DNA from 3 places in the Bradyrhizobium sp. USDA 4474 genome. Region 3 is predicted to be linked to each of the others. Evidence: predicted binding sites of a transcription regulator. Region 3 holds the regulator's gene; each other region holds the start of a gene.

Region 1 (3,279 bases), 7.3 Mb from region 3:
CCGGCGTCGGCGAATGCCTGATGACCTTGATGATCTCGTCGATATTGGCGACCGCGATCGCGAGGCCGACCTGCTCATGCGCCCGCTCGCGCGCCTTGCGCAGCTTGTATTTGGTGCGGCGGGTGACGACCTGCTCGCGGAAGCCGACGAAGATCGTCAGCATGTCCTTCAGGTTCATCGTCTGCGGACGGCCACTATCGAGGGCGACGGCGTTGACGCCGAAAGAAGTCTGCAGCGGTGTGAATTTGTAGAGCTGGTTCAGCACCACGTCGGGCACGGCGTCGCGCTTGAGCTCGACGACGACGCGATAGCCGTCGCGGTCGGACTCGTCGCGCAGATCGGAGATGCCCTCGATCTTCTTTTCCTTGTAGAGCTCGGCGATGCGCTCGACCATCGTCGCCTTGTTCACCTGATACGGGATCTCGGTGATGACGATCGCCTCGCGCTCCTTCCGGATCGTCTCGAACTCGACCTTGCCACGCATTACGATGGAACCGCGGCCGAGGTGATAGGCGCTGCGGATGCCCTGGCGTCCAAGGATGATGCCTCCGGTCGGGAAGTCCGGGCCCGGGATGATGTTGTTGAGTTCGTCGATCGTCAGCGACGGATTGTCGATCAGCGCCACGCAGGCATCGATGACCTCGCCGAGATTGTGCGGCGGGATATTGGTCGCCATGCCGACGGCGATGCCGCCGGCGCCGTTGACCAGAAGGTTCGGGAACCGAGCCGGCAGAACGACAGGCTCCCGCTCGGAGCCGTCATAGTTGTCCTGGAAATCGACCGTATCGTCGTCGATGTCCTCGAGCAGCTTCAGCGCGATCTTGGTCAGGCGGGATTCGGTGTAGCGCATGGCCGCTGGCGGATCGCCGTCGACCGAGCCGAAATTGCCCTGCCCATCGATCAGGGGCGCGCGCATCGAGAAGTCCTGCGCCATGCGCACCAGGGCGTCGTAGATCGCCTGGTCGCCATGGGGGTGGTACTTACCCATGACTTCACCGACGGCACCGGCGGACTTCTTGTGCTTCTTGTCCGGGGTGTCGCCGCGATTGTTCATCGCGTAGAGGATGCGGCGATGCACCGGCTTCAACCCGTCGCGCGCATCGGGCAGCGCACGCGATACGATCACGCTCATGGCGTAATCGAGGTAGGACTTCTTCATCTCCTCGTAGATCGAAACGGGGCGAATGTCCGAGGGTTGCGCCGGCTGGTCGCCGGGCTTGTTGTCGTCGTCTGCCAAGGGGAAATCCGGTGAGATTCTATCTGGGAATCATATAGCGCATCGAGGCCCTGATAACCACCCTCGCGAGGCCAGGGAAGCGCTTTTTCCGTCTATTCTTCCAATAACTTACGTCCCTGAAGCGGGCATCCTGGATGAGCCTGGAATCAACCTTCCAAAATCGCCTCGGACGGGCGGTCGAGCCGTGGGCGAGTGCGGCCGTTCTGCCGCTTTGCAGCCCGCGCCCCGACTTCATCCCAAACATGAAGCGGGCCCGCAAATTCCGAGCCCCTTCCGTCGATTAGTTGGGTTTACTGACGCGACGTGGAAGGTGTTGATCAACCTGACCAGCGCACCCTCATCGCCCGGACCATTCCTAGAACGGGATGTCGTCGTCCATGTCATTGTTGCGGCCACCACCGCCGGCCGCCACGGGCCGACGCGGTGCGCTGCTGACCGGACCGGACGAGCCGAAATCGCCGCCCGGCTCGTCACCGAAGCTGCCGCCACCTCCGCCGCCGCGGCCGTCGAGCATCGTCAGCGTCGAGTTGAAGCCCTGCAGCACGACCTCGGTGGAGTACTTCTCGACGCCGCTCTGGTCGGTCCATTTGCGGGTCTGGAGCGCGCCTTCGATGTAAACCTTGGCGCCCTTCTTCAGATACTGCTCGGCGACCTTGCAGAGCCCTTCATTGAAGATCACGACGCGGTGCCACTCGGTCTTTTCCTTGCGCTCGCCGCTGTTCTTGTCGCGCCAGGTCTCGGAGGTGGCGATGCTCAGATTCGCGATCGGTCGCCCGTCCTGGGTGCGGCGGATCTCCGGATCCTTGCCGAGATTTCCAACCAGAATGACCTTGTTGACGCTTCCCGCCATCGCCGCTCTCCACTCCAATGCCACTGAATTTCGAAAAGGCGCGCCCGCGCTGCCGCCTGTTGGGGCGACCCTATACGCTTACAAGCGCCGATCGGCCCACCACGCCCTCGGTTATCCCCACATATAGCACCGATCGGGCCTTCGTTCCAGATTTGTTCCCATCGAAATGGCGGCGAGCCAAGCGTCCAAACCCTGCGCGGCAGTATGACCACATCTTGGGGGAATCGGACCGTCACATTGAATACACCCGCTGGCGTTGCATTCCAGACCGACCGGATCAGCCACAATGTCGACATCGGTCTCGTCCGCCTCACTTACCGCTTCGGCAGCCCGGCAATCGCTAAATACGGTCATCAAGTACTGATCCCCAAAGCACTGATCCCTCTGAATCCATTCGAGAATCGAAGGCCGGCCTCGCGCCGGCCTTTTGCTGTTTCTTCCAGCAAACGCCACGTTTTGCGCCTGTTGTGGCTTTTGAGAGACACAACTTGCGGCTTCAGTGGTGTAAGCAAGACGTCAGTTGGACGACGTCCGCTGCCCTTCCGACGCACGGAAGGCAACAACAGAAACTGGGACTGGGATAAGTTGAAAATGAAAAAGGTTTTGTTGGCTTCGGCCGCTCTGTTCGCCCTCACTGGCGCCGCTTCGGCTGCCGATCTGGCGGCTCGCCCCTACACCAAGGCTCCGGTAGCTATCGCTTCGATCTACAACTGGAGCGGCTTCTACATTGGCGCCAACGCTGGTGGCGGCTCCAGCCACAATTGCTGGGACACGACCAGCGTCGGTGGCGCTACTGTCCCCACGACGAGCGAAGGTTGCCATGACGCGACCGGCGCTCTCGCCGGTGGTCAGATCGGTTATCGCTGGCAGTCCGCCGCCTGGGTGTTCGGCGTCGAAGCGCAGGGTGATTGGGCCGATCTGAAGGGTTCGAACACCAGCTCGCCCGCCGCGTTCTTCCCGCTGGTGAACAATACCAAGATCGACGCCATCGGCCTCTTCACCGGCCAGGTGGGTTACGCCTGGAACAACGTCCTCTGGTATGTGAAGGGCGGTGCGGCCGTCACCCACAACAAGTTCAGCGGCACTCTGGCCGGTGTCACGGTCGGCGACGCGAGCGACACCCGTTGGGGCGGCACCATCGGCACCGGCATCGAGTTCGGCTTCGCGCCGAACTGGTCGGTTGGTTTTGAGT
Region 2 (3,279 bases), 4.5 Mb from region 3:
CTCCGGCCGGTGTCCGTTCAATCATGGCGGCCGGCGGAAAATTCGTTACTCCGGTCACCTTTGCATCTTCCAATAAATCCCCAAGATCTTCCCAGCACGCAAACGGATCGATCATGACCATCGCCGTGTAGCAGAAAGCGGGGAGTATGGGGCTCGCTTGCAGGTCTCGCAGGAGACAGTCGTTCCAATCGATAACGGGAAGCGTGGCCATGACGAGCGTGGCGTTCTGTGGAAGGGCTCGCAGCGACGGCGCATAGATCGTCATCTGATCATCGCGAGATGAGGTAAGACTTGCGGCAAGGCGGCCTACGACCTTGGCTCTCATGGTTTCTACCCAATCCTACCCAGTTCAACCTTCCGGCGATCTTACACGCGGCTCCCTCCAGGTCTAGACCATCACTGTTGATCATGGGGAGCAAGGTAATATCTATCTTCGACGCCGGAGCCGGGCCGGCAGGAAGCGAGAAAGGCGAACGGCGTCATCATCAGTCTTACCTGCGGTTTGCTTTGAGTGACCTCTTCGCGTCCACGTCTACTTGCATATGCTGCTCGAGCTGCGAGCGTCATCAAAGGGCTCGTGAAACGTATTGTCAGAAATGCTTGCGAGCCATCAGCGCCATACGAATCCGCTAGCAGACCGGCTCGTCTGCTCCTCCCTGACTAGAGCCGCTGCTGGAAAACGCCGGCAGCGGCATCTTTTTGTCTCGGAGCGCGCCTCGGCTGAGATGAGGAAAGCGAGGACGTGACGAGCCGCATTGTCCGGTCGATCACAATATGGGATGGCATCGACATGGCTGCTTCGGGGGCGGACACGGCGTGGCGTGATCACCTGGACGCCGAGGGCCGTATCCGACCGTGAGCGCTACGCGGTCTCGCTTCTGCCGATTGGTTTGGCTCTCGCGCGCATCGTCAAGCGCAGTTCGCGAAGATCACTCCCGACGGCTGCTCCGACTTCGGCGGCTGCATTCAGCTCGAATTACGAGCTCCAGCTCTAGGCCTTCGGACATTTGGGCTGACGGCGAAAAACATACGCAAGCTGCCGCTCGAGATGCGCAAGGTGACTCCGACCGGCGCTGGGCCGCTACCCGAGAGGATCTTCCTGGCCCGTTCGAGATCGCGAGATCGGGCCAACTGTTACGCAAGGGGGCTGCAAATTCAGGCTGGAGAGCATCGTGTCGAAGCGCGGCGAGAGGCCCGATCGAGCCCGACGGTGCGGCACTGGCGCAAGGTGGAGAACCGGGACACGCGCCCTATGCTCGGGTACTGGATTAAGTCCCCTTCAACCGTCGCCGCTACCACAATCAAGGCGTTGACGTGTTGTTCTTATTTTGTACTTATCTGGGGTGCGACGCTGCTTTTACGACCTCCGCATTACTGACATTCTCGTGGTTCCCGGTCTGCAAAAATTGGAAGTTGCCCTAAAGCCACGGCTATGGCTCTGCTTTAATCGGCCGCAGAGCGAAAACGATGCTTTAGGCATCTTTGCGCCCGGATGCGAACGGCCCGATTGAAAGTAGTCCACACCCTGCCTTTGCTATTCCAGAATCGAAGGGCAAAGATGATCATGGAAACCCAATGAACGCCGCTCTTCTCGCCAGAAACGATGATGGTCCAGCCATCGCACCCATTTCACCGTCGCGCGAGATGGGCGCGTACGAGGAGCTGTGGCTTCAGCAAGGGGCGACTTTCAAGACCATAGCTGATCGTTTTGCTGCCGATCCGACAGCGATGCCATCCGACTTTGTGCCTCCTAGCATAGCGGAAACCCGCGCTAGAGAAGTAATGACAAAACTGTCGAAGGCAGGAGTTACGCGGTTCGGCGTCCGAATTCATCACGCTGGTAATTACCCAATGCGGCTGCGCGATGCGAAGCATCCGGTCGAGCTCCTATACTTTCAGGGAACTTGGGAGCTATCGGAGACACGCTCTGTAGCCGTGGTTGGTAGCCGAAAGCCAAGCGATGATGGTATCGCGCGCGCAAAGAAAATCGCGCGGGAGCTAGTTGCTCAGGACTTCACGGTCGTCTCTGGATTGGCGTACGGCATCGATACGGCTGCCCACACCGCGGCTTTGGATGCTAAAGGAAGAACGATTGCGGTCATAGGTACGCCACTTGGCGTTTATTACCCCAAGGAGAACACAGACCTTCAGAAGCGAATAGCAACGGATTTCCTTTTGATATCGCAAGTGCCGGTGCTTCGATATGCGAGCCAGGCGGTCCCCCACAACCGGCTATTCTTTCCTGAGCGCAACATCACAATGAGCGCGATGACAGAGGCGACTATCATTGTCGAGGCGGGTGAGACGAGTGGAACTCTTACCCAAGCCAGGGCTGCGCTTCATCAGAGGCGCAAGTTGTTCATCCTCGACTCATGCTTCCAGCGGAAGGACATTACGTGGCCCGCGGCTTTTGAGGCCCGCGGCGCCATTCGCATCAAGAGCATGGAAGACGTTTGGGACGCCCTAAGTGTCAGCAGTCCGCTTCCAAAAAATTGAAGACAAGAATAGGGCTGATCACTACTACATCACCGAAGGTGATGAGTGCCTTTTCCTCTACGAGTATACGGCTGGAATGGGTTACGCCCACAGCGAGACCAATTCGCTCATTCTGAATCTGAAAAAGAAGAAAGGTGCAGGGGGATACACCTGGAAAGCAATAGCCATCGCGAGCTGCGCGGCCGCTCTCGGCCCGGCCATTAACCCCAAATGGCTGGCAGAAGCTGTTCTGGTACCTATCCCACCCTCGAAGATCAAGTCCGATCCAATGCACGATGACCGCATGACGCAGGTTTGCAAAGCAATTAGATCTGAGGCGACCGTCGATGTTCGAGAGTTGATCGTTCAAATCCGATCAACGAAGGCCGTTCACGATGGAAACAGACTCAAGCCGGAAGAGATCGAGGCGAACTATCGGATCGACGAAGCGCTCTGCTGCGCGGCAGATCCCAAATACATAGGCGTCGTAGACGACATCCTCACCGCTGGCGCGCACTTCCGCGCCGCCAAGAATGTACTTTCGAAGCGGTTTCCGAGCAGCAGGATCACGGGCTTTTTTATCGCCCGCAGGATATTCTCGAACCCGTTTGGTGAAGTGTCGCTGGACGATTTGCTGGCTTAACTTCCCTCCACGCTCGCGCAAACGCGGCCTGTTCGGGACCTGCGGCCCATTCGTCGTTCTCCTCGGCGGTCGCATCGAAGTCGCCGTTCATCGCGCGCCTGCGCAGCACCTGTCATGGCGGGATGGCAAGTGGCGGCGGCTTCGGCAAGATCGTTCATGAA
Region 3 (3,279 bases):
CTAGAATCGACGCTTCAGCCGATCGGCAGGCGTGGCGGCGTCGTGCGACTGTCGGCGGCCACTTGCGGCTTGTGCTCGCGCTCGCCGAGCGGCTGGGTCACGGGCAGTTGCAGCACGGTTGCGCGCTGGCCTTCGACGAGCTGCGTCACCAGCACGTATTTGCCATCGGGGAATTCGATCGCGTCGTGATGGCGATCGGGAATGTGCGGATCAACCTTGCCGAACTTGCCTACGCGGGAATTGATGGTGCGGGTCCAGATCCACCTGTTGTCGTAGCGGACGTTGTCGGCGAAGGCGAGCTCCGTTCCCGGAAGCAGGCAGACCGCGACCGACATGTCGGCTTCAGAGGCGAAGCCGCGCGTCGAGGTGCCGCGGAACGTTGTCGTGACGATCGTCTCGCCGACTTCTGCGGGACGCGTCGCGACGGCATGCAAGCTATAGTCACACATCGGGTGCTCCTCATCGGGGATAGCAACCCGCGCCTCTGTCCTGGAGGCGCCGGCCTCTATCAGAGTTGAAGCCTGCAAGACTCTGCTTGGTTGTAGGCAAATCTGCGGCTCCGATCCGCGAGCCGCAATCACATTATCTTTCCCGAACGGCTGGGAACAAAGCTTGCCTCCGTGCATTTGGGAGGCTTCGCGCTCAGCGTCCGGCCGGCGCGGACCAGCCGGAATATTGCCAGCCGGGCTGCGCCTGTTGCTCGATGGCGTTGCGGGCATCGCGGATCTGCGCGCTCGTCGCCTGCGGCACCTTGCCGAGGCGATGCTGCGCATGCGCAGCAAAGGCGTGCGATCCGGACGCTGTGATCAGCGTCATCGTGACGGTGCTCAGGATGATCTTGCCCATCATTCTCTCCTCAGTCTCCCTGGAGGCCCATCGAAGCGAGTGTGCTTCGTTGCGGCATGCCGGGGATGTAGGGCTGGAGAGGTGGCGGGATAATCTGTGCAGAACCAGAAAGTCTATCCAGCCGGAGCGGACAATCGTCCGCTCCAATCGTTGATCGCAGTCACCGATCGCGCGAGAACGTGGCGCTCAGTACTTGCGATAGAGACCGATCAGCTTGCCCTGGATCTTGACCCGGTTGGGGGGCAGGATGCGGACCTCATAGGCGGCATTCGCTGGCTCGAGCGCGATCGAGGCGCCGCGGCGACGGAAGCGCTTCAAGGTGGCTTCCTCGTCGTCGATCAGGGCGACGACGATGTCGCCAGTGTCGCAGCTCTCGTTGCGCTGGATGAGGGCCATGTCGCCGTCGAGGATGCCGGCGTCCACCATGGAATCGCCGCGCACTTCGAGCGCATAGTGCTCGCCCGCGCCGAGCATGTCGGGCGGAACGCTGATAGTGTGGCTGCGGGTCTGCAAGGCTTCGATCGGCGTACCGGCCGCGATCCGGCCCATGACGGGCACCGCGACGGGACGCTCGCCCTCATCCGCCGGCGGGCTCGACGTCATGCGCACCTTGCCGAGGTTGCCCTCGATGACGCTCGGGGTGAAGCCGCGGCGACTGCCGGCGGCGGCCTGGAGCTCGGGCAGCTTGATCACCTCGATCGCGCGGGCGCGGTTGGGCAGACGGCGGATGAAGCCGCGCTCCTCGAGCGCAGTGATCAGGCGGTGGATGCCCGATTTCGAGCGCAGATCGAGCGCGTCCTTCATCTCGTCGAAGGAGGGCGGCACGCCGCTTTCCTTCAGCCGCTCGCTGATGAACCGCAGGAGCTCGTATTGTTTGCGCGTTAACATCTCGACCAAAATCCCCCTGGTGATGTCATTCAATTCCGAGACGCTGAATTCAGCCATAAGCCGCTACATGCTCGAAACAAATCATGAACGGACACTATATGTTCGATACATGTTCCGCAACTGCTTAATTTACCGTGAACGCGACGAAGTTCGCGGAACGCACGCGAACGAAGCGGTCAGACGGGCAGCCGCAGCACCTCGCAAGCGGTGCCTGCTTCGGCCTTCGGCGCGAACGGTGCGCGCACGAGAAGTGCCTGTGCCGCAGCCAGATTCGAAAGCAACGAGGAGTCCTGATGATCGACGGGAACGGCGACCAGCGTGCCGTCGTCACGCTCTGCCAGCCGCGCGCGCAGATAATCTTCGCGCTGATCGTTGGCGCCGACATCGCGGCCGAGCACGGCGCGCTCGCGGCGATGATGAACCACCGAACGCCCCGACAGCGCGCGAATCAGCGGGACCAGAAACAGGAAAGCGCAAACGTAGGATGATACGGGATTGCCGGGCAGGCCGATCACGCGCATCGATCCCAGTTGCCCGTTCATCATGGGCTTGCCCGGTCGCATCGCGATCTTCCAGAACGCCATCGAGATACCTTCGTCCCTCAGTGCCTGTTGCACCAGATCGTGGTCGCCCACCGAGGCACCGCCGGTCGTGATCAGGATGTCGGCGCCGCTCTCGCGCGCGCGGCGGATGCCCGATGTGGTGGCGGCAAGCGTATCGGCCGCGACCCCGAGATCGATCGTGTCGGCACCTTCGCTGCGAGCCAGAGCATGAAGGGCATAGCCATTGGAATAGACGATCTGGCCGTGGCCGGGCGTCGAGCCCGGCATCACCAGCTCATCGCCGGTGGCGAGGATTGCGACCGTCGGCCGGCGGCGGACCGCGAGTTGCGGATGGTTCATCCCGGCGGCGAGTGCGAGGTCGCGCTCCGTGAGCCGCGTGCCGCTGCGCAGGAGCACGTCGCCCTCGCGGAAGTCGATGCCGGCCGGGCGGATGTGTCGTCCGGTGATGGCGGCTTCCTTGATCGTGATGCACTCGCCGTCGGCGACGGTGTCCTCCTGGATCACCACGGCATCCGCGTTATCGGGAACGACGCCACCGGTGAAGATCCGCACGGCTTCGCCGGCGCCGACCCTTCCAGCAAACGGCCGGCCGGCCGCGACTTCGCCGATCACCGTGAGCCGTGTGTCGACCTTGGCCGCATCGGCCGCACGCACGGCATAGCCATCCATCGCCGACATCGCCTCAGGCGGCTGCGTCCGCCGCGCCGCGACATCGCGCGCAAGCACGCGATGAAAGGCCCGATCGAGCGCAACTGTTTCCTCGGCCAGCGGCTCCGCTCCCGCGAGCACGGCAGCAAGCGCATCGGATACCGGCATGAGGGCCACGGTGAAAACTCCAGCTACGCCCATTCGGGCAAATCAGCCGCGAGAGTTCTAGCCGAGCGGGAGCGTCCAGGCAAAGCAGCCGCACAAGATGATTTATCCCACCCCTGGAGCCGTGGGACGAAGCTGGCGGTTCAGCCGCGGCATGATCAGGAGAGCG

What was found. Region 3 encodes LexA, which represses DNA repair genes until DNA is damaged. Its sites were predicted from a motif close to TGTTCNNNNTGTGTTCNG; they were not measured.
Region 1: the regulator LexA is predicted to act here: its motif matches at 2,230-2,247, upstream of ACVW16_RS36420 (single-stranded DNA-binding protein).
Region 2: the regulator LexA is predicted to act here: its motif matches at 1,319-1,336, upstream of ACVW16_RS23790 (DNA-processing protein DprA).

Annotation. Positions count from the first base shown of each region.
Region 1 is NZ_JBSRZJ010000002.1:7,396,619-7,399,897, forward strand. It holds gene gyrA (DNA gyrase subunit A) at 1-1,237, opposite strand, end outside; gene ACVW16_RS36420 (single-stranded DNA-binding protein) at 1,593-2,087, opposite strand; gene ACVW16_RS36425 (outer membrane protein) at 2,679-3,279, shown strand, end outside.
Region 2 is NZ_JBSRZJ010000002.1:4,639,016-4,642,294, forward strand. It holds gene ACVW16_RS23785 (hypothetical protein) at 1-265, opposite strand, end outside; gene ACVW16_RS23790 (DNA-processing protein DprA) at 1,576-2,496, shown strand; gene ACVW16_RS23795 (hypothetical protein) at 2,468-3,118, shown strand.
Region 3 is NZ_JBSRZJ010000002.1:90,608-93,886, reverse strand. It holds gene ACVW16_RS02115 (ComEC/Rec2 family competence protein) at 1-4, shown strand, start outside; gene ACVW16_RS02110 (hypothetical protein) at 15-449, opposite strand; gene ACVW16_RS02105 (hypothetical protein) at 643-846, opposite strand; gene lexA (transcriptional repressor LexA) at 1,033-1,734, opposite strand; gene ACVW16_RS02095 (molybdopterin molybdotransferase MoeA) at 1,911-3,122, opposite strand.